One region of the Pandoraea morbifera genome, then DNA from elsewhere that is predicted to be linked to it. Evidence: predicted binding sites of a transcription regulator. Region 1 holds the regulator's gene; each other region holds the start of a gene.

Region 1 (5,793 bases):
AATTCTAGGCCCGCCACGATGCGCAGCAAGGTGGTCTTGCCGCATCCCGACGGCCCGAGCAGCGCGACCAGCTCGCCGGTGGGGAATTCGAGACTGACGTCGTCCAGCGCCGCGAATTCGCCGAAGCGCTTCGAAACCTGCTGTACCTGAATGCTCATCTGTCCTGCTCCTCAATCCAATGTCGGGGCGTTGCCGATCAGGCCGGCAAGGCGTCTTCGCGACGCGCCGCCTTGTCCTGCGCCAGCTTGCGCTCAGCCCACAGTTTCAATGCCAGCGTGGCCAGGGCTAGCAGCGCGAGCACCGAGGCGGCCGCGAACGCCCCGACCGTGTGATAGTCGTTGTATTCGATCTCCACGTGCAGTGGCAGCGTGTTGGTCTCGCCGCGAATGTGGCCGGAGACCACCGACACCGCACCGAACTCGCCCATGGCGCGCGCGTTGCAAAGGATCACGCCGTACAGCAAGCCCCATTTGATCTTGGGCAGCGTCACGCGTGTGAACACCTGCCATCCGCTCGCCCCCAGCACGCGGGCGGCCTCCTCCTCCTCGCCGCCCTGCGCCTGCATCAGCGGAATCAGCTCGCGCGCAACGAACGGGAACGTGACGAACACCGTCGCCAGCACCAGTCCCGGGAGCGCGAAGACGATCTTCAGGTCGTGCGCCTCAAGGAAATTCCACAGCGGCCCCTGACGACCGAAGATCAGCAGAAACGTCATGCCGGCGATCACGGGCGAGACCGAGAACGGCAAGTCGATGAGCGTGGTCAGCACGCTCTTGCCCTTGAATTCGAAACGCGCGATCGCCCAGGAGGCCGCCACGCCGAACGCCAGGTTCAGGGGCACGGCGATCGCCGCGATCGACAGCGTCAGGCGCATGGCGCCAAGCGCATCGTCGTTCGTCAGCCCTGCCCGGTACGCCGTCACGCCCTTGCCCAGCGCGGTCACGAAGACCGACGCGAGCGGCAACACCAGAAACAGCGCGAAGAACACGAGCGCCACCGCGATGAGCAACACCTTGACGAGCGCGGGCTCGTCGGTCGGATCGGCCTTGCGCGTGTGTACCGACTGCGGCATGGCGCGCGAAATTGCGAGGGAATCGGACATGCTCTGGACGTTCTCCGAAGTCATGCGCCGCCGACGCGGCGTCCCGAATGGCGGCGTTGCAGCCACCATTGCAGGGTATTGATCAGAAGCAGCAATACGAACGAGATCGCCAGCATCACCACGGCCAGCGCGGCAGCGCCCGCATAGTCGAATTGCTCTAGCTTGGTGACGATGAGCAGCGACGTGATTTCCGAAACCATCGGGATGTTGCCCGCGATGAAGATCACCGAGCCATACTCGCCAACGGCACGCGCGAAGGCCAGCGCGAAACCGGTCAGCAGGGCGGGCAGCACCGCCGGCAGGATCACGCGACGCAACGTTTGCCAACGCGTGGCGCCCAGGCACGCGGCCGCCTCCTCCTGTTCGCGCTCGAACGCTTCGAGCACCGGTTGGAGCGTACGCACCACGAACGGCAGCCCGATGAACGTGAGCGCCACGAAGATGCCCAGCGGCGTGAACGCAATCCTGATGCCGAGCGGCTCGAACCAGCGTCCGATCCAGCCGTTGGGGGCATAAATTGCGGCCAGTACGATACCGGCCACCGACGTCGGCAGCGCGAACGGCAGGTCGACCAATGCATCGACGAAGCGCTTGCCGGGAAAGGTGTAACGCACCAATACCCATGCCAGGACGAGGCCGAACACGGCGTTGAGCACGGCGGCCGCGAGCGAGATGCCGAACGTGAGGCGGTACGACGCCAGCACGCGCGGCGAGCTCACGGCGGCCACGAAACTCGCCGCGTCGAGCGAACTCGCCTTGACGAAGATCATCAGCAGCGGCACCAGCACCACGAGGCTCAGATATGCCACGGTGTAGCCCATCGTCAGGCCGAAGCCGGGCAAGGCGCTGGGCTTTCGCCAAACCGGAAACCATGCGGTACTCATGCGAGGATCCTCAAGCGCGCGTCGCTCACTTCCTGGTGTAGATCTGGTCGAAGATGCCGCCGTCGGCAAAATGCTTCGCCTGCGTCTTCGTCCAGCCGCCCAGGTCGGCGTCGACGGTGTAGAGCCGCAGCTTCGGATACTGCGCCTCGTACTTCCTTGCAATTTCCGGCGAACGCGGACGATAGAAGTGTCTGGCGGCAATCTCCTGCCCCTGCGCAGAGTAGAGCCACTGCAGATACGCCTCGGCGACCTTGCGGGTACCATGCTTGTCCACGTTCCTGTCGACCACGGCGACCGGCGGTTCGGTCAGAATCGACGAGGACGGCACGACGATGTCGAACTTGTCCGGGCCAAGATCCTTCACCGAGAGCAGTGCCTCGTTCTCCCACGCGATCAGCACGTCGCCGATGCCGCGCTCGACGAAGGTGGTCGTGGCGCCGCGCGCGCCCGAATCGAGCACGCCGACATTCTTGTAGAGCGCCTTGACGAAGTCCCGCGCCTTCTGCTCGTTGCCGCCGGGCTGCTTGAGGGCGTAGAGCCACGCAGCGAGGTAGTTCCAGCGCGCGCCGGCCGACGTCTTGGGGTTCGGCGTGACCACGCTGATGCCCGGCTTGACGAGATCGCCCCAATCCTTGATCTGCTTGGGATTGCCCTTGCGCACGAGCAGCACGATGGTTGACGTGTAGGGCGTGGCGTTGTCGGGCAAGCGCTTCTGCCAGTCCTTGCCCACCAGTCCGGCCTGCGCCAGTTCATCGATGTCGGCCGAGATGCCGAGCGTGACCACGTCGGCCGGTGCCCCGTCGAGCACGGTGCGGGCCTGCTTGCCCGAGCCCCCGTGCGACGCCTTGACCGTGACCGTGTCGCCGGCGACCTGCTTGTAATAGGCTTCGAATGCCTTGTTGTAGTCCGCGTAAAGCTCGCGCGTCGGGTCATACGATACGTTGAGCAGCGAGAGACTCGCCGCATGCGCCTGCACCGTCATCGTCGCGGCAAGCGCCAGTGCGCCCAGCGCGACTGCCAGCTTGTTTGCTTTCCATCCCCGTGCTGCGTTGCTCATGACTTGCACTCCTGGTTTGCTTCGCGTGTGTAGGAGGCCAGTCTATGAGGGCATCTAAATAATTAAAAATAATATTTTTGCTTTTGTTTATGCCGGAATATGGATTAGAGATTGGGGGCTGAAGACGATCGCCGCGCGGAACGCATGCCGGGCGGCAACGTTGCAAACGGCGCAAGAGGCGGCAAAAGCGCATGAACCTCATGCACTACATGAAGTTTTCCCTTGCCTTTTTGCAAACACTGTACAAAAATACAGCCACCTGTGCTTCCATACAGTGATGCCATGATCAAACTTACCGCCCGTCAACAGCAGGTCTACGAACTGGTTCAGCAAGCCATCGAACGCACCGGCTTTCCGCCAACGCGTGCGGAGATTGCCGCCGAACTCGGCTTCTCTTCCGCCAACGCCGCGGAGGAGCATCTGCGGGCACTGGCGCGCAAAGGTGTGATCGAACTGGCCGCCGGGCAATCGCGCGGCATCCGCCTCAAGCGTCTGGACGAAGCCGGCGGTTCGCATCAGTTCACGTTGCCACACATGGGCCTGATGCAATTGTCGCTGCCGCTCGTCGGCCGAGTCGCGGCGGGCAGCCCGATCCTTGCGCAGGAGCACATCGAACGCAATTTCCAGTGCGACCCGAACATGTTCGCGCGCCAGCCCGACTACCTGCTGAAGGTGCGCGGGATGTCGATGCGCGACGCCGGCATTCTCGACGGCGACCTGCTGGCCGTGCAGAAGGCGGCCGACGCCCGTGAGGGCCAGATCGTGGTGGCGCGTATCGGCGACGACGTCACCGTCAAGCGTTTCCATCGCGTGCCTGGCGGGGTCGAGTTGATTGCCGAGAACCCCGACTTCGAGAATATCAACGTCGACGAGGGCAGCGGCGACTTTGCGCTGGAAGGAATTGCGGTCGGCCTGATTCGCAACAACGACCTCTAAGCGCGATCACGGGATCGGCGTTACCTGGCGCCGCCCCCGACTCCCAGAAGACTTTGCTTTTCCGACTGCGCCGGGCTGGGTCCGGCGCCCGTGCCCTGCTGCGCTCGCGATTCGTAAGAACGCGGCGGGACGCGCTCCCTCAGACCCACATTCGAAGAAGGATTGCATCATGGCTCGACTCTTTGGTTTGCTGCGTACGTCGTTTGGTCAACCGCGCGTTCATGCGACGTCGCAGACCCGGCTGTCGGCGGTCTACGGCCTCTCCGCGCTTTCCGGACCCTACGCTTCGGCGCCCGCCATCGCCCGCTCCTACACTGTGCCTGCCCGCACGCGCACCACCGCCCTGCCCCGCACGCTCGTGGCTGCGGCCGCATCGGCATCGCGTCGCGTGTGTCCCGCGGGCAAGGCCGTCAAGGCGTCGCGCGATGTGCGCGAACTGCCGCGACGCGATCTCGCCGCATCGGCAGGCGCCCACGATGTCCGTGTGTATCGCGACGTGTCGCATATCGTGATGGTCGGCAGCATCGCCGATGTCTGCCGCAAGCTCGATCAGGCCGTGGGCGAGCAATTCTGTCAGGCCGCCGTGTGACGCGTCACCCCGGCGAGCGCGGTGCTGCCGGCTATTGCCCGAGGTCGCGCAACGGATGGTCCGCACCTCGACGCTCGCCGTCGAAAAATCGCGCGATGTCCGCGGGCTTCACGTCCTCGATGCGCTCATGCTGCCAACGCGGCTTGTGATCCTTGTCGACGACCATCGCACGGATCCCTTCCACACCCTCGGCCCCGCTGCGGCCATCGAGGTTGAAGACACTACGCATCATCAACCACTCTTCTCGCAAATCGTCCGCCAGCGACATGTGTCGTGCGCGGCGAACTTGCTCGAGCGTCACACATACCATCAGCGGCGAACGTTTGGCGCGCAACAGGTCTTCGGTTTCCTGCGCCCAGCCAGAATACTCGCAGCGCGCCTCGCGCTGGAGCGATTTCAGTATTGTCGGCATGTCGGCCAGACCGAAGTGGCTGTCGATGACATCGCGCAGCGGTGCGAGCTTGCCCGGTGCGAGCCCTGCGGGCGGCAGGCTTTCGCGCACGAACGTGCGTGCCGCATCAAGTACGGCGTCGCTGTCGTCCCACGCCCCGTTCGCCAACCGGTCACACAACACTGGCAGCAACGCGCGCGGCAGCACGACATCGGCCAGACCGATTTCGCAGGCATCGACGGCACCGAATACGATACCCGTGGTACCGAGATACTCCCCGAGATGGCCGGCGAGATTCGCGAGGAAGTAGCCGCCGCCGACATCGGGAAACAGGCCGATCGCCGTTTCCGGCATTGCCATGCGCGTGGCCTCGGTCACGATACGCAGTGCGGCCCCTTGCGAGATCCCCATGCCACCGCCCATCACCACACCGTCCATCAGCGCGATATACGGTTTGGGATAGGTGGCGATCGCGTAGTTCAGCCGGTATTCGTCGGTAAAGAAATCCATGATGTCGGTGCGACCCACGCTCACGGCCTCGTGGAAGTAGCGAATGTCGCCGCCCGCGCACAAACCCTTTTCGCCCTCCCCCTGCAGGACCACACCCAGCACCTGCGGGTCGTCGCGCCAGGCGTCGAGTGCCGACGCCATCGCCCGAATCATGTCGTGCGACAACGCGTTGAGCGCCTTCGGGCGAGTCAGGGTAATGAAGCCGATGCGGCCACGGATTTCGGTGCGAATGAATTCGGTCATATCGGAAACGGGGGCTTTAGAAATGGCAAAGTGGGATGCGAAAAAAAAGCCGGTGCTAGGCACCGGCTTTCTTTCCAACTG
Region 2 (5,793 bases), on a different contig from region 1:
GGTTCCCAGGCGATCCGGATCCTGTCCCGAGATGTCGATGCCCACGGGCGCCATCGGCGCGCGGGCCGACGCCGGCTCGACCGCTTGCGGTGCCTGAGGCGTCAGGCGAAACTCGCTGCCCACGATCAGCGACATCGGCGGATGCTTCACCACCTCGGCCAACGCGCGCACCACGCCGGCCAGCGAGCACTCGTCGGTGATCGCCAGCGCGGTGTAGCCCAGATGTGCAGCACGCGCGATCAACTCCTCCGGATGCGACGCACCGCGCTGAAACGAGAAGTTCGACAGGCAATGCAGTTCGGCATAGGCGGGCAGACCGCCGTCGTCCGTCTCGCCCGAAGCGGACGCAGCGGCACTGTCATCGGCACTGTCGTCATTGGCGGCCAGCCCCTCGGTCGGCCCTTGCCATGGCAGAAAATCGTCGACATTCATAGCAGAACGGTCTCGTCGGATTCAACCGAACAAGCCATGCAAATACCACGCGGCGTCCGCCCCCTTCACGGGACGCTCGCGAAACACCCACAGCAGCGCCCCCGTGGTGTCCGCGGCGATGAAGTAGTCGCGCGTAACCGTTCCCGGCTCCCACCAGCCGGCCTCGATCCGCTCCGGACCGCTCACCAGTTGCAACACGCCCTGCCGCCACGGACGCTCCTCGTGCACGCGTAACCGCTGAGGCGTATCGAGCAGCCACACCGGACGCGGCGGGACCCGCGCCTCCCGCGTCGGCAGATGGCGACTCACGTCGGACGCCGTGCGTTTGCCGACGGGTGCCTGGGCGGATGCCGCGGGCGAGCCGTAGGGCTCACTGACGCAGGCCGCCTCCGGACGGTGATCGCCGCGCACATGCAAACGCCTCACGTGCTCATCGCCCAGCCGCGCCGTCACGCGCTCCATCAGTTGCACGAAGTCCTGCCGGGCGCGTCCCGGCTCGGGCAGCAACGATCCGCTTTGCGGTTCATGCCGGGCCGTTTGCGTGACGTCGAGCCGCAAGGTCAACACTGGCGCGACCAGCGGCGCACGGGCCAGTCGTTCCTTGCACAGCGACAGCAGGTGCGCGGGCGCGGCGCTCGGCTCGGCCAGGCGGATATCGAAACGTGTCGGCGCCAGAGTCTGCCGGCCAAGCGGCTCGTGCTCCAGCACCAGCGTGAGCGCGCGCGTGGCCAGTTGACCTGACGCAAGCCACCCGGTGAGCTGGGCCAGCAGACGGCGCAGGCCGAAGAGCAGCACCTCGACGTCATGTGTGAGTGACGGCAGCGGCAGCACGGCCTCGAAATGGGGCGGCGCACGGTACCAGGCCGGTGCCTCCGGTGTCTCGCCATACGCGCGGGAAAGCGCCGCCAGCAGTTCGGCGCCGCAGCGCCGTCGCACGCCGGGCGCAGGCAATGCCCGCAATTCGCCCAACGTCGCACACCCGATCTGTGCGAGCCAGTCGAGCCATGGTTGCGCCTCGGGCACCAATGCCACCGACAGCGAGTCGAGCTGTTGCGGCAGCGCCCGCTCGTCCGGCGGCAACAACGGCTCGCCCTGCCATGCCGATGCCAGCGGCATCGCCATCCCGACAGACGTTCTCGCGGCCCCCGTCTGCCCGGCTTGCCCGGGTACGATCGAGCGGCGCGACGCCCGCGTCTGCATGGCGGCCTGCATCTGCCGCGGTGTCGGCGCCTGCGAGTCGACGGGCAGCGGCATTGCCTCGCCGGCACGCGCGAGCAGCGCGGCCGCACCGGCCGTCGCGGCGATACCGAGCGACGCCCGGTGCCCGAGCGCCTCGGCACTCTCGAGTACCTGCGCGGCGAGCGAGGCCAGCCCGCCGAACAACCGCAGGCTCGGGGCCACGTCGATCAGCACGCACTGCGGCGAGGCAATGGCAACGTCGGGGCCGAAGCGCAGCAATGCGAGCGCCAGCGCTTCGAGTGCGACGCGCTCGGCCGCTTCGTCGCGATCATGAAATCGCGCCTGCGGCAACAGCGCCAACACCCCGCCGCGGCGCATGCCGGTTTGCACGCCCGCCGCCCTTGCCGCCTCGCCGGCCTGCCAGACGCGCGACTGTGCGAGCACGACCGTCGTCTGCGCGTCAGCCGGCGTGAACGACGCGGCGATCTCGAGCGCCAGATACGGCAGATGCAGGGCGATCCAGCAAGCCATGCGAGACTCCGGAAGCAGAAACGAACGGCACCGTGGACGGTGCGGGCGAAGGCGCGGGATCGGGCGCCGCGGACACCGCCATCCCGTCGTCGGCGACGTCGGCGGCTCCCGTGACCGCCTGAGCAATACGAGCGTACGGGGCAGGCAGGCTCAGCCAGAGAGGTTCGAGCCGGGGCGGACCGCGACGCTTGAGAAACCGCACGCCAAGACGGCTCCCCTCGCCGACACTCAGCCCCAGCCGCAACGGCGCCGCCGATGCCGTTGCCGCCGCGGCGCAAGGACGCATCACCCAGGCCAGCGTTTGCGCGCCCCCCGCCGCGACCTGCAACCGCCGAATCTGCTCGGGTGTGGCCGCCGGGAGCCAGGTCAGTACCGCGCCGCAACACGCGCTCCTGAGCGCCTGCTCGACGCACCAGAGCATGTCGCGGTCCCGCGCGCCGGCGGCCCCACGAACGCCACGCACGCCACGCCGATGCCCCCCCGCGCCGGCGGTGTCATGCGCGGGGCGCAGCACGACACTGAGCCAGCGTAGATCGATTCCCCAGCCGGCCAGCGCCGGCGCATACGGCAGCATCGGCGGCGCAATCACCATCACCGGCTTGCCCGCCTGCGTGAGATCGCGCAACGCCGGGGCGAGCAACCGCCACTCACCGATCCCGGGACGATCGCTCAGCAACTCCGTCACCGCGCCATATGGCCATCCGGCACCGGGCAACTCGGCGTCGAGCGCGGCAAAACCGGAGGCATGCCCGGCACGGTGGCAATGCGCCAGTTCACTGGCACGCCACAGCCCGGCAGGCAGGGAGGAAAGCGACAGGGTCATCATGCACCAAAATACTGTATGAATATACAGTATAGCAGTTCGTCCGCCATTGACCAGAGATTCGTGAACGCATTTCCGACAGCGCCCTCTTGCCCTCTTGCCCCCACGTTCCTCGCCGCTCATCGCCGCTCATCGCCCGCCCCTCCCACCGCGATCCCGCTTGCGAGCCTGCGCACACCCGGCTAACGTTGCGGGATCGGACGAAACCCGTTGCCAACCGTTCTCATTTCCCGCTTCCCGCCTTTGCGCCTTCATGCCCCTGCCGACCACCGCCACCGCCCCCTTCTGTCCCTCCGAAGTCAAAGGCAGCATCGTCATCGACGCACGCGACTCCCGCTGGCGCAAGCTCAAGCGCTTCGCCGGCCCCGGGCTGCTCATCGCCATCGGCTACATGGATCCCGGGAACTGGGCCACGGACATTCAGGCCGGCTCGCAATTCGGTTACTCCCTGCTCTGGGTCGTGGCGATGTCGAGTCTCGCCGCCATCTTTCTCCAGATGCTCGCGGCGCGGCTGGGACTCGTTGCCGGACGCGATCTCGCACAAGCCAGCTATGAACGGTACGGCCGCGCGGGACGTTTCGTGCAATGGATCACCGCCGAGATTTCGATCATCGCGTGTGATATCGCCGAAGTGCTTGGCTGCGCGCTGGCCTTCAAACTGCTGCTCGGCGTGCCGATCGCTTGGGGCATCGTGCTCACCGCGCTCGACACCATGATCGTGCTGGGCCTTCAGGGCAAAGGATTCCGCCAGATCGAGGCCATTGTCTTCGGGCTGATCGGCACCATGGCGTTCTGCTTCGTCGCGCAGGTCGCGATGGTGCCGCCCGATTGGCATGCGGTTGCCGCCGGCCTCGTGCCCGGCGCCCCGAGCCACGACCGGCGCGATGCCATCGTGCTCGCGCTCGGCATTGTCGGCGCGACGATCATGCCGCACAACCTGTACCTGCATTCGTCGGTCGTGCAGACCCGGCGCGTGGTCGGTGGCAAGCGCGGCGACGTACACGACACACTCGCGCTGGTGCGCATCGATACGTGGGTCTCGCTCGTGATCGCCATGGGGGTGAATGCGGCGATCCTGATGCTTGCCGGTTCGGTGTTTCATGCCAGCGGCCAGACCAACGTCACCGATATCGAGCAGGCATATCAGCTCATCACGCCGATTGCCGGCAGTGCGGCCGCCTTGCTCTTCGGCATCGCCCTGCTCGCCTCGGGGCAAAGCTCGACGCTCACCGGCACCATCGCCGGTCAGGTCATCATGGACGGCTTCCTGCACCTGAAGATCCCGTGCTATCAGCGACGCCTGATCACGCGCGGTCTGGCGCTCGTGCCCGCGCTCGTCGGCGTGCTGTGGCTCGGCGACGGCGCCGTGGGCAAGCTGCTCGTCTGGAGTCAGGTGCTGCTCAGCCTGCAACTCCCGTTCGCCATGTGGCCGCTCATCCGCTCGGTGAGCGACCGCCGCGTGATGCACGGCAATGCCATCGGACGCCCCACGCAAGTGGCGGCATGGGGCCTGTTCGCCGTCATCACCGCCACCAACCTCCTGCTCGTCTTCGGACTCGATTGAAGCTGCCAACCCTGAGCATTTTTTGACGTTCGACAACGCCCGCAGTGGCTTGCACGCGTGCTAACATCAGCACCCCTTACCAAATATCAGAACGAGAAGTCCGCAATTCCGGTAAGGCGATCAGATGCCCGCAGCAGGTCGACGCCACGAGACGTCGACCGCCGGGTGACAACACTACAAGGGGTTCACCGTGCAAAACAGGAAGTCCAGCGTCGCGCTGTTCAGCGCAGCCGTGCTCGCCGTCGGCGTGCTCGGCGGTTGCGCCACCGAAAGCTCGCGTACCGTGGAAGTCGCCAAGGTCGAGAGTGCCAGCCGCCCATTCGTCGGGGTGCGCACGCCGATCGCCGTCGGCAAGTTCGACAATCGTTCGGCATACATGCGAGGCGTGTTTTCCGATAACGTCGACCGTCTCGGCAGTCAGGCCAAGACGATCCTGATCACGCATCTGCAGCAAACCAACCGCTTCAACGTGCTCGACCGCGACAACATGGCCGAGATTCGTCAGGAAGCCGACATCAAGAAGACGCGGCAGGCGCTCAAGGGTGCCGACTACGTCATCACCGGCGACGTCGTCGAGTTCGGCCGCAAGGAAGTGGGGGACAAGCAGCTCTTCGGCATTCTCGGCCGAGGCCGCGAGCAGATCGCCTACGCCAAGGTCAATCTGAACGTGGTCGACATCGCCACGTCGGAGGTCGTCTTCTCGAGCGGTGGCGCGGGCGAGTTCGCGCTGTCCAACCGCGAGGTGATCGGCTTCGGCGGTACCGCCGGCTACGACTCCACGCTCAATGGCAAGGTCCTCGATCTGGCCATGCGCGAAGCGGTCAACAACCTGGTCGCCGGCATCGAAAGCGGCGCCTGGAAGCCCGGCAAGTAAGCGTACCCACGCCCTAAGCCTTCATTAATGCCGCATGTCGCGGCGCGTCGGTCGTGACGCGCACGCCGCGCGCCCGCGTACTCACGTAATCGCGTGATCGCGTGATCGCGTGATCGCGCGCACTTCTCGTGTGCGCGAGCGCGATGCACAACCACGCCGCGCCATGCCTGACAGGATTACTACGCCATGATTCGCAAGTTCTCGTCCGGCCGTGCCGCGCTCGCGGCCGCCGTGGGTGGCGCCGTCGTCACGTTGGTGACCGGCTGTGCCACGCCGCCCAAGCCGCTGTACGACTGGGAAAGCTATCAGCCCCAGGTCTACGAATACTTCAAGGGAGAATCGAAGGAAGCGCAGATCATCGTGCTCGAGCGCGATCTCGAAAAGATCAAG
Region 3 (5,793 bases), on a different contig from region 1:
GACTCCCCTGCGGGCACCGCGATGCGGCGCGACTCGGGCACATCGAAGCCCAACGTCGCCAACGACGGTATCGCCCCCTTCACGGCGCCCGGCGGCTGGGTCAATCGCCGGAAATCGGACGGTTTCCCGTGCGGTGCGAGGTCGACCGGCCTCACTTGCCTGAGCCAGGCGCGCTGGTACGGCGTGAATACGCTGTAGGGCTCGCCCTGTGCGCTCAGAACCTCGTTCATCTCGAAGATCACATGGTCTTTCACGAGTTCGAAAGCGATACCCTGATCTTCCAGCGAGCGGGCAACGGCACGATCGCGCCTGAGCGCGGCCGGCTCGTAGTCCCGGGCGGCGAACACCGCCTGCACACCGAGTGCCCTGGCCAGTGTCGGAATCTCATGCGCCGGGTCGCCGTGACGCACGACCAACCCGCCACCGCGCGCCTTGAGGGTTTCGTCGAGCTCGCAAACACTGTCGCGAATGAAAGCGACACGCCTGTCGTCACGCGGCAGTCCGTCGAGAATGGTCGTGTCGAAAACGAACGCGACATACACCTCGGCGCAACTCGCGAGCGCCTGCGCCAGCGAAGCGTTGTCCGTGCAGCGAAGATCGCGCCGCAGCCATACCAGACCTTTGTGGAATTCGCTCATGTCAGTTCGGCGCGACACCTGCGCGCCCAATTCGGTGGAATGCGAGGACGTCCTCGCCAAATCCCGTACCATAGCGAGATCGCGGACTTTTTGCCATCGGCCTCGATTACCTCATGATTCGGAAGTTTCCGATTTTGACTCAAATGCGCGCCGCGCCGGTCCTGGCGTGTCTCGCGGCGACGCTGCTCGCCACCGGCTGCGCCACCCCATCACGACCGCAAGCCGGCGCGACGCCCGCGCATGCCCCCGCGCCCGACGCCGCCACCCTGCGCGAGCGTCACCTGGCCGCGGCCGACGCCGCTGCCAACCAATACCGCACCTGTTTGTACGGACATGTGGCGCGCTACGTCAACCTCGAGCCCGACGCCGGGCGTCTGGCCGACGAGGCCGCGGCCGAGTGCGCCCCCATCACCGAGCGATTCCTCCGGGAACGTCGGGCGGCGGTGGTGACGTACGCGTCGCCGTCGGAGGCTTCGCAGCAAGCCGAGGCTGCCACGCTCACGCTCCAGGCGGACGGCTTGCGAGTCGCGCGCGCCCGCGCCACGGAGCTTCGGGCGCTGCGGTAGATCGACAGGGGTGACCGATACCACGGGGCATTGCGGCGCGACTTACGTAGTCTCCCGAACGTGCTTTCCCTAATCGGGCAAGCCCCGATTGGCGAAAAAACGGCAGGTCACCAAAATGAAACCGCCCTCTTACGTCCTTTTGGGGGTACTGCGACAACGTCATTTGCCCGCTTCGGCGGGCATTTTTCTTCGGTATCCACAATAAATGCGCCGCCAGTGCTCCGGGCGCGGGGAGGCCGCGATGTGCATCTTCTGCCAGCGCACCATGGATGTCACGTGTTGTCGCGCTCACGGGACGCCGGCGTGTTCGCATCCGCGATGCCATTGCGGGGTTCGTCGTGTCCCAGCCATCGGTGCGCGAGCGCTTCGACCCGCCCGCCGACCGCCAGCACGATAAGCAGCAGCATCATGGCGGCCACCGCGATATGCCAGCGGCCCAGACCGCAGATGATACCGATCCCCGTGGTACTCCAGAGTGCCGCCGCCGTGGTGAACCCGTGAACCGAGGCGCCTCGGCTGGGCCGGACGATACAACCTGCGCCGAGAAACCCGATCCCCGCGACGATTCCCTGCACGACGCGGCTGACTGACGAGTTGTCGTAGGTCAGCGCCGAGCCCGGAAACGGCACCACGGCCAGCACGAACAAGGCCGAGCCGAACGACACGATCGCCAACGTGCGCAAGCCGACTGACTTGTGATGCAGATTGCGGTTCAGGCCCACGAGGCCGCCCAGGATCAGGGCCGCGGTGAGCCGCAACGTGACTTCGATGATCTCCGTCATCCTTCACCTCGTCTGGGTGCGCATTGCTGCGCGAGTCATACGTCATGTGCGCTGTCGCGCGACGCGGCCTTGGCAAGCCGCGCGCGTGCCACGTTCCCGCGATCGCCGGCGCGTCATCTACGCCTGTGATGCCCCATTATCGCCCGCGTTCGTGGACAAGGTGCGCTCAACGGCGTCCCAGTCGTCGAACAGTCGCAGTTGACGCGTCGCTTCGGCGTCGAGCATCCGCACGCCCACGCCCAGCAATCGTACGGGCCGACGCTTGCGGCCCACGGCTTCGGCCAGCAGCTCGCGGCATTGACGGGCGTCCACCCCCAACGCCCCGGCCTCGGCCGTCGTGCGCGAGAAGTCGGCAAAACGAATCTTGACGAAGACCTTGGCGATGGCGAACGGCTCGTTGCGCCGCGCGCGCTCGATGCGCTCGGCGAGCAGGCGAAGCAGTGGATCGAGGGCCGCCTCGCAGTCGGCCAGCGTGCGCAAGTCGCGCGTGTAGGTCGTCTCGACGCTGATGGATTTCCGCTCGCGGTCGGGGCTGACTTCGCGCGTGTCGATGCCTCGGCAACGCTCGAACAGCCGCTGCCCGAACACGCCGAAACGCTCGATGAGCTCGGTCAGCGAGTGGCTTCGCAAATCCGCGCAGGAATCCACGCCCAGCGCGCGAAGCTTCTCCGCTGTCACCTTGCCGACGCCGAACAGGCGCTCCACCGGAAGCGCCGCCACGAAGGCGTCCACCTCGGCGGGCTTCACCACGAACAGGCCGTCGGGCTTGCGCCAGTCACTGGCGATCTTGGCAATGAACTTGTTGGGCGCCACGCCCGCCGAAACGGTGAGTCCCACTTCCGCGGCCACGCGTGCGCGAATCTCGCGAGCCATCAGCGTGGCCGAGCCCTCGCAGCGATCGCCAAGGGTGACGTCGAGATACGCTTCGTCGAGCGACAAGGGTTCGACGAGGTCGGTGTAATCGCGATAGATCGCCATGATCCGCCGGGACGCTTCCTGGTACCGCGCCATCGAAGGCGGAATGATTCGCAAGTCGGGGCACAGCTTAACGGCCTGCGCCGAGGGCATGGCCGAGCGCACGCCAAAGGCGCGCGCCTCGTAATTGCAGGTGGCGACCACCCCGCGCTGATCCGGCTGGCCGCCCACCGCCAGAGGAATCCCGCGCAGCGACGGGTCGTCCCGCATCTCGACGGAGGCGTAGAAACAGTCGGCGTCGCAGTGAATGATCTTGCGCGTGGCGGGTGACATGGCGGGCAGCGAAAATACTGTGCAAATATACAGCATTCACGAGAGATTTGCGCCCCAACTGCGCCCCCCCCCGCCATCGCGCTCGGCACGCATCCCACTCGTCACACGCCGCACACTCGTCACATGCGCCAGGTGCGTCACACTCAACGCACCGGCAGGAACTGGAGAAACTGGGCACCCAGCAGGTTTTGCACGTAGCCAATTCCGGCGCGGCGAAATTTTTCGTCGAGCATCTCGGCGAGCAGGTCGAGCCGACCGACGATCTTGCCGAACTCGCGCTCGAAGCTCACGTTTCGCACCTCGGCGATTTCGTTCGCCAGCAACAACGGATGTCCGGCCGTGTCCTGACGGCTCGCGAGCAGCCACGCCGCGATTTCCACATTGCGCGCCGCGTTGTAGATACGCTGCGCATCGAGGCCGTCGCTCAGGTAGAACACCGTCGAGCCACCGTGCGCCGTAATGATCGTGTCCGACAGGCTGAAGATGAACGCGGCCACGCGATCCCCCTGGAACGCCGGGTCGAGCGACAGCGACAGCGCGCGCACGTCGCGCAGCGCTTTGAGCTCGGGCAGCGTGCGGCGTCCTTCGACCGCCGCGCGAAGTTGCGTCATCGCCTGAGCTTGCGACGCGGCCCCCGACTTTCGCCATTCTCTCGGATTGCGCTTGTAGAGCTTGTCGGCCAGCAGGTACAGGCTCTCGAGGTTGGCACGCATGCCCAGCGTCGCCATGCGATTGATGTCGGTCTGCGCCAGATCGCCGGTCGTCATCGGCGTGGAGCGCACCGCCCCGCGATCGGTCGGCGCGTCCTGATAAGACGCGCAGCCGGCGCACAATGCAGCGACCGTGGCGACGCCGAGCACGGTCACGGCGGTCCATCGGCGTGGCGCGACTCGGGTGAAGTCCGCGAGCCAGTGTCGTCGTTCGGGAAGTGCAAGCCTTCGGGTCATCGGAGGTCGGAGCGCCAGGCGGTGAAGTCAGCGACGACTTTACGCGATCGCCCGCCGGACTTCGCGACGCTCCCGCCCGAAAAATTGTGACATTCGGTAACGCGCCGCCGATCAGGGCACCAGTGCATCGCGCACCTGCGCGAACAACGGATGCACCATCGCTTCCTCGAGCCGGAGCACCGGGGTGACGCAACAATCGGCGTGGGCGAAGCGCTCGACCCACTCGCGCTGCGACGCGCCCGCGAAGACCGCCGCCAACTCGGCGTGCAGCGCACGCGCGTCGTCGCCGCCCACGACCTGACCGAGCGACCAGTGACGCGACTTCCATTCGTTGCGCCCCAGTACGTCGCACAGGGTCTGCCAGAACTTGAGTTCGAGCGCCCCGACTGCCATGAAGCGATTGTCGCGCGTGCGATAGACCTGGTAACAGGGCACGCCGCCGTTGAGGAGATCGCCGCCGGCGCGCGCCGTGCACCCCTGGCGATGCATCGCCACGGCGGGCACGATGTTCGAGCGAAATACCTCGTGCGTCATGGAAATATCGAGCCAGCGGCCACGACCGGTGCGTTGCGCCGACACCAGCGCCGCCAGCACGGCCTGCACCGCAGCCTGGCCGCCCCCGTAGAGGTCGCCGATCTGGAAGTTCGGGACGATCGGCGCATCGAGCGCGTCGCAGAGCTGATCGAGCACCCCCGCGTAACCGATGTAGTTGATGTCGTGCCCCGCCGCCTGCGACATCGGCCCCTGCTGCCCGTATCCGCTGATCGACGCCATCACGAGCGACGGGCGTCGCCGCGCCAGCGAGGCGTAATCGAAACCGAGCCGGGCCATCACGCCGGGACGAAACCCTTCGAGCAGGATGTCCGCGCGCGCCACCCAGTCGAGAAAAGTCGCCCGGTCGGTGTCGTCCTTGAGGTCGAGGCGCATCACGGTCTTGCCGCGATTGAGTAGCCGCCAGAACCCGCCCGGCGGCATCTCCCCGTCGCCCAGCATCATCTCGCGCGCATAGTCGCCCGCGCCCTTGTCCTCGATCTTGACGACGTGCGCGCCCAGCGCGGCGAGTCGCATGCCCGCGAGCGGGCCCGGCAGCAAACGTGTGAGATCCAGCACGGTCACACCATCGAGCGGCGCATCAGCGCCTGCATGGGAACCATCGGCTTCGGGCGTGGTGGCGGTGTCGGTCATGGCGTGGTGGCAGTCGGCGAACTCGGAGGCTCAACCGTACCTCGCCGCGGGGTTTGACCGCAACCGGCCGGCGAGCCACTTTCGTTCGGAAAATGCCGATTGCGCCCGGCCCGGCGTTGGCCTCTCACAAAACGGGACCTGCGCCGTCGGCCTCCTCGCCCTCCTCGCCCTCCTCGCTGGCGTCACCCGCGTCGCCGGCGTCTCGCGGTGTCGATGCGTGCGCGGGCCCGGCCACCACCCCCTCGTCGAACAGTCGGGCGATCTGGCTGTCGAGGTACCCCAGCTCGCGCAGAATTTCGGCGGTGTGCTCCCCGGTCGCGGGCAACGCTCGGCGCGCCGGCAGTCGCTGGCCCGCCATCGCAATCGGCAGCAGCGGCACGCGCGTGTGCTCGCCATGCTCCGTCACCAGATCGCCCAGGCCGCCGCT
Region 4 (5,793 bases), on a different contig from region 1:
GCGACTTCTTCGATGTCCATGCCGCCTTCGCTCGAACCCATCAGCACGATCTTCTGCGTGACGCGGTCGACCACCAGGCTGACGTACAGTTCGTTCTTGATGTCGGCGCCTTCTTCGATCAGCAGGCGATTGACCTTCTGACCTTCCGGACCGGTCTGGTGCGTGACCAGTTGCATGCCGAGGATCTGGCCGGCGTATTCGCGCACTTGCTCGATCGACTTGGCAACCTTCACGCCGCCGCCCTTGCCGCGACCGCCTGCGTGAATCTGGGCCTTGACCACCCAAACCGGACCGCCGAGTTCTTCGGCTGCCTTAACGGCCTCGTCCACGGAAAACGCCGGAATGCCGCGGGGCACCGCGACTCCGAATTTCCGGAGGATTTCCTTGCCTTGATACTCATGAATCTTCATGCGTGATTCCCTTCTTGCTGAGTTGGAAGTTTGGGTTCGAGCTTGCGAGTCGAGGCACCATCGCGCACCGCTTCTGTTGTGACGGGCGTCGTGGGCTCGTTCGCTCGATCGTTTGCGCGGCCGTTGAACCAGCGCGGGTAAAACCGGCGCACTGCCTCGCCATCAAACCGAAGGGCGTGGCAATGTCCGAGTTGGAAAGGAGGGGCCGACGCCTGCGCGTCGTTGGCGGCCTTGAGCGCCGTGTCGGGCGTGTGAATCACCACGCCGGCAAAGGCCTGAATCGCTGCCGTGGGCAGGACACTGCAAAGTTCGGTCAGATGCGTACAACCCGCCGCGCCGCCAAGGCGCTCGCGAACCGCATGGCGAAAGCCGCGTCGCAGGTTCAGGCCAATCAACTGACGGTAATCCGGGCCGATCCGGTCGCAAATGCCGGGATATGGCACCCAATCGGAGACGGCTTCGGCGTCACGCACCTCGAAATCCTCGTCGATCGTCACACGCAGCCAGAGCTCGTGAATCGGCGTGCCCTCCTTGCGAAGCCCCGTCGCCAATGCAAAGTCCCGATCCTTGTGATCGGTCAGGCGGGCTTCGATGTCCCATAGGCCGTCGTCGCGCGAATACGCTTCGACAGCGATCGTGCGGCGATGACGCAGGGTACGAGGGGCGGGCTCAGAGAGCGGCATGCGAGAGTGTGCAATGCATGAACGCGGAAAGATCTTGATTCTAGCATAGGCGGCGACGTGTCCTGCCGCAGCGCAGCAGAAGCCCGCTGCATAAGGGGGAATTCGCCGACCCATCGGTCGGTTTATCAAAATTGGCGGGGAGACGCACGCATGGTGCAACGCCATATCGCGATAAGCGAGGCACGACGCGTCACGCGAGTTTCATGTCGTCGTCATGTCAGCCTTCATACGGGTTGTGAAGCAATGCACCGCGCTCGCCTATTGCCGATAAATGCCGATGAATCGCCATCGATTCATGACGAAAGCGAAGGTACGCGCGTCAACTGTCGTCCGAAAACTCGTCGGCGCCACGCACGATTTTGCTGATAACGGTACTTGAAAAGCCCCTTGCGGCCAGAAACCGCATTTGCTTGGCCCGAGCTTCCGGGGTCGCGGCGACTTCACCGAACTTCTTCTGCCACACGGCGCGGGCGCGGGCGAGTTCCGTGGCGCGGAGCTGCTCGGTGAGCGTGGCGACCGTCTCGGGATCGACCTGATGTTGCTTGAGCTCGCCGACGATACGCGTCGTACCCAGACGCGACGCGCGTCGGTTCACCACGCTTTCCGCGAACCGCTCGTTGGATAGCCACCGCTCGTGCTCCAGGCTGTCGAGCAGGCGATCGAGTGCTTCGGGATCTTCCGCATCGGCATAAGGCGCCAGCTTGCGGCGCAACTCCGCACGGCTGTATTCGCGACGCGCGAGGTACGACAGCGCGCGCCCCTTGAGGCTCAGCACGGGTTTGCGCGACGGCTTTGCCGCAACGGCTTCGTCGCCGGGGGGCGGCGGCGCAGCGTTCGGATCTCGGGGAGGACGTCGCTGAATCATGAGCTCATCGTCGCGCAAATCTCGCGAACGCAGTCAGAAAAGAAAAAACGGCAACGCGAAGCCGCATGGCGACGCGTTGCCGTTTCGTCCGAGGAGGCTTAGGCCTCGTCGTCTGCTTCGATCTCGCCGGTCTCGTTGATCGCCGTCACGCCAAGCGATGCACGAACCTTGTTCTCGATCTCATGGGCGATATCCGGATTTTCGCGCAGGAACTCACGTGCGTTGTCCTTGCCCTGACCGATCTTCTCACCGTTGTAGCTGTACCAGGCACCGGCCTTTTCGACGATCTTTGCATTCACGCCCAGATCGATGATCTCGCCTTCGCGCGAAATACCCTGGCCGTAGAGAATGTCGAAAATTGCCTCGCGGAACGGCGGCGAGACCTTGTTCTTCACGACCTTGACGCGGGTTTCGTTGCCGACCACCTCGTCGCCCTTCTTGATCGAGCCGATACGGCGGATATCCAGGCGTACCGACGAGTAGAACTTCAGCGCGTTGCCCCCCGTGGTCGTTTCCGGGTTACCGAACATCACACCGATCTTCATGCGGATCTGGTTGATGAAGATCACCGTGCAGTTCGTGCGCTTGATCGTGCCGGTCAGCTTGCGCAGCGCCTGCGACATGAGACGCGCCTGCAGACCCGGCAACGAATCGCCCATCTCGCCCTCGATTTCGGCCTTCGGCACCAGTGCCGCCACCGAGTCGATGATGATGAGGTCGATGGAGCCCGAACGCACCAGGGCGTCGGCAATTTCCAGTGCCTGTTCGCCCGTGTCCGGCTGCGAGATCAGCAGATCCGGCACCGAGACGCCCAGCTTGCTGGCGTAGCCAACGTCGAGCGCGTGCTCCGCGTCAATGAACGCGCACGTGCCGCCGATCTTCTGCATTTCGGCAACGACCTGCAGCGTGAGCGTGGTTTTCCCCGACGATTCCGGGCCGTAGATTTCGATCACGCGGCCGCGCGGCAAGCCGCCGACGCCAAGCGCGATGTCCAGCCCCAGCGAGCCGGTAGAGACGACCTGGATGTCCGCTTCGACCTCGCCGTCGCCCAGACGCATGATCGAGCCCTTGCCGAATTGCTTCTCGATCTGCGCGAGGGCGGCGGCAAGCGCCTTGCCTTTCTCGGCCGACAGATTGGCAGACCCTTTCTTGCTTTCTTCCATGAATCGTCCTTTGATATGATGAGCGAGACGGCTCGAGTGACGCGTGATTGCCGGTACTGTATAAAAAACCAGTGCTATTTGCAAGCCCCTGTTGTCCGAAAACGCCGAAACGACAAAAAAAGCCGCGAACCACGCGCCGCAACATCACAGGAGACACACCGCTGCCGTCAGGCGCCGGTGCCTAAACCAGCCTATCACGCCCATGCGAATTCTCATCGCAGAGGATGACAGCATTCTGGCCGACGCCCTGACCCGCTCATTGCGCCAGGGGGGCTACGCCGTCGATCACGTCAAGACAGGGCTCGAGGCCGACTCCGCACTCTCCGCCCAGACGTTCGACCTGCTGATTCTCGATCTCGGCCTGCCCCGCCTGCCCGGTCATGAAGTGCTGCGCCGGCTGCGCGCCCGCAATTCCCATTTGCCGGTGCTGATCCTGACGGCATCCGACAGTGTCGATGCCCGCGTCAAAGGTCTCGATCTCGGCGCCGACGACTACATGGCGAAGCCGTTCGCGCTGGCCGAGCTCGAAGCTCGCGTGCGCGCGCTCACGCGACGCGGTGCCGGCGGCGGCTCGACCGTCATCCGTCACGGGCCGCTCAGTTTCGATCAGGTCGGGCGCACCGCCTATATCAATGAGCAGATGCTCGACCTGTCCGCGCGCGAGCTCGAATTGCTCGAGGTGTTGCTGCTGCGTACAGGCCGGCTCGTCTCCAAGGAGCAACTCGTCGATCATCTGTGCGGCTGGGGCGAAGAGGTGAGCAATAACGCCATCGAGGTGTACATGCACCGGTTGCGCAAGAAAATCGAGCCGAGCGGCGTACGTATCGCCACGATCCGCGGGCTGGGGTATTGTCTGGAGAAGCCGGCTACGGCGCCTGCCACCGCCGCCTGACGACCGTGGTGCGGCCTCGACGGAAAGGACGTGTATGGCGTTGCCGCGTCCCCGGCGCGGCGGGGTTCGCGACGGATCCCCGCGATCCCGGTGTAGCGCCCCTTTCCGGTTTCGGCCCCGGATTCGGTCTCGCCTCCTTTTGTCCTCCTGTCCGATGCGCCTGAGCTTCCGCCATTCCAATCGCACCGCGCAAGCGACCCCGGACGCGACGTCCCACGGCGCGCCGCGCGCATCCGCACGCCGCGACAAGGCAACGCCCGACCACGACGCGTCTGTGCCCGAGGCCGCCGATCCGTTCGATCCTTACGCCGATCCCTTCGTGCGCCCCGGATTCGGCGCACCGCTCGAGCGCGAAGCCGAGCCGCCGCCGCGCTCGCTGTTCGGCGAGATTCTCGACTGGATGCTCGCGCCGCTGTTGCTGCTCTGGCCGATGAGCATCGCGGTGACGTATCTCGTTGCAAAATCGATTGCCAACGGCCCGTTCGATCGGGCACTCGAGACCAACACCTACGTCCTCGCCCAGCAGGTGCACACCGATCGCGGCCAGGTCACGCTGACGCTACCCATGCCCGCGCGCGATCTGCTGCGCGCCGACACCACGGACAACGTCTACTTCCAGGTGCTCGGTGCAAAGGGGGAACTCGTTGCCGGAACTGCCGAGCTGCCGCTGCCGCACGAAGACGACCGTCCGCAACCCGGCGTGGTCCAGTTTCGCGACGAAACCGTGGGAGGCAACGACATTCGCGTGGCCTTCACCTATGTCGACCTGCCGCGCATGGAGCCGCCCGGCAGCATGGCGCTCGTACAGGTGGCGGAGACGCTCGACAAGCGTAGTCAGCTGGCCAACGAAATCATCAAGGGCGTGATCCTGCCGCAATTCGTGATCCTGCCGCTGGCGATCGTGCTCGTGTGGTTCGGCCTGTCGCGTGGCCTCGCGCCGTTGCATGCGTTGCAGGAACACATTCGCGCCCGGCGCCCCGACGACCTGTCGCCGCTCGAGGCACGTCAGGCGCCCCCGGAGATCGCGCCCCTCGTCAATTCGCTCAACGATCTGCTCGAACGTCTCGAACAGAACATGAAGCTGCAGCAACGTTTCATTGCGGATGCCGCGCATCAACTCAAGACACCGCTCGCCGGGCTGCGCATGCAGGCCGAACTGGCATTGCGTCAGACCTCGCCGGATGAGCTGCGTCGCTCCCTCTCGCAAATCGCGGTTAGCTCCGAGCAGGCCGCCCGGCTCGTCAACCAGTTGCTCGCGCTTGCGCGAGCGGAGAACAGCGCGAACGACGCCGCCGCGTTCACGCCGGTCAACCTCAGCCTGCTGGCCCGCAGTGCAATGCAGGACTGGTTTCAGGCCGCCTTTGCCAAGCGCATCGATCTGGGTTTCGAGGAGCCGCCGTTCCCGGTGCATCTGTCGGGCCAGCCCGTGATGCTGCGCGAGATGCTCAACAACCTGATCGATAACGCGATCCGCTATACGCCCGTTGGCGGCAAGGTGACGGTACGTCTGCGGCACGAGGCGTCCGACGGCTTCGTTCATCTCGAGGTCGAAGATACGGGGCCGGGCATTCCTTCGACGGAACGCCCGCGCGTGTTCGAACGCTTCTATCGAATTCTTGGCAGCGACAGTGACGGCAGCGGTCTGGGGTTGGCGATCGTGCGCGAGATCGTGCAGATCCATCGCGGCGACGTGAGCGTACTCGACCATGTCGATGCGCAGCATCCCGAAGCGACCGGCACACTCATCCGGGTCACGTTACCGCTCGCCGATGGGCCTATC

What was found. Region 1 encodes LexA, which represses DNA repair genes until DNA is damaged. Its sites were predicted from a motif close to ACTGTATNNNNATACAGT; they were not measured.
Region 2: the regulator LexA is predicted to act here: its motif matches at 2,979-2,996, upstream of imuA (translesion DNA synthesis-associated protein ImuA).
Region 3: the regulator LexA is predicted to act here: its motif matches at 3,251-3,268, upstream of dinB (DNA polymerase IV).
Region 4: the regulator LexA is predicted to act here: its motif matches at 3,177-3,194, upstream of recA (recombinase RecA).

Annotation. Positions count from the first base shown of each region.
Region 1 is NZ_CABPSD010000010.1:71,633-77,425, reverse strand. Features, by position in the region: gene PMO31116_RS16740 (sulfate/molybdate ABC transporter ATP-binding protein) at 1-158, opposite strand, end outside; gene cysW (sulfate ABC transporter permease subunit CysW) at 197-1,126, opposite strand; gene cysT (sulfate ABC transporter permease subunit CysT) at 1,123-1,986, opposite strand; gene PMO31116_RS16725 (sulfate ABC transporter substrate-binding protein) at 2,012-3,043, opposite strand; gene lexA (transcriptional repressor LexA) at 3,326-3,979, shown strand; gene PMO31116_RS16715 (hypothetical protein) at 4,149-4,568, shown strand; gene PMO31116_RS16710 (enoyl-CoA hydratase/isomerase family protein) at 4,600-5,712, opposite strand.
Region 2 is NZ_CABPSD010000005.1:47,096-52,888, forward strand. Features, by position in the region: gene PMO31116_RS10035 (error-prone DNA polymerase) at 1-432, opposite strand, end outside; gene PMO31116_RS10040 (Y-family DNA polymerase) at 454-2,142, opposite strand; gene imuA (translesion DNA synthesis-associated protein ImuA) at 2,072-2,968, opposite strand; gene PMO31116_RS10050 (Nramp family divalent metal transporter) at 3,219-4,529, shown strand; gene PMO31116_RS10055 (CsgG/HfaB family protein) at 4,720-5,403, shown strand; gene PMO31116_RS10060 (DUF4810 domain-containing protein) at 5,590-5,793, shown strand, end outside.
Region 3 is NZ_CABPSD010000006.1:142,443-148,235, reverse strand. Features, by position in the region: gene PMO31116_RS12190 (cryptochrome/photolyase family protein) at 1-638, opposite strand, end outside; gene PMO31116_RS12185 (hypothetical protein) at 752-1,204, shown strand; gene PMO31116_RS12180 (MgtC/SapB family protein) at 1,477-1,986, opposite strand; gene dinB (DNA polymerase IV) at 2,104-3,234, opposite strand; gene PMO31116_RS12170 (hypothetical protein) at 3,378-4,181, opposite strand; gene PMO31116_RS12165 (CaiB/BaiF CoA transferase family protein) at 4,293-5,366, opposite strand; gene PMO31116_RS12160 (CaiB/BaiF CoA transferase family protein) at 5,491-5,793, opposite strand, start outside.
Region 4 is NZ_CABPSD010000004.1:181,241-187,033, forward strand. Features, by position in the region: gene sucC (ADP-forming succinate--CoA ligase subunit beta) at 1-410, opposite strand, end outside; gene PMO31116_RS08995 (DUF2889 domain-containing protein) at 407-1,093, opposite strand; gene recX (recombination regulator RecX) at 1,413-1,958, opposite strand; gene recA (recombinase RecA) at 2,057-3,121, opposite strand; gene PMO31116_RS09010 (response regulator transcription factor) at 3,324-4,013, shown strand; gene PMO31116_RS09015 (sensor histidine kinase) at 4,168-5,793, shown strand, end outside.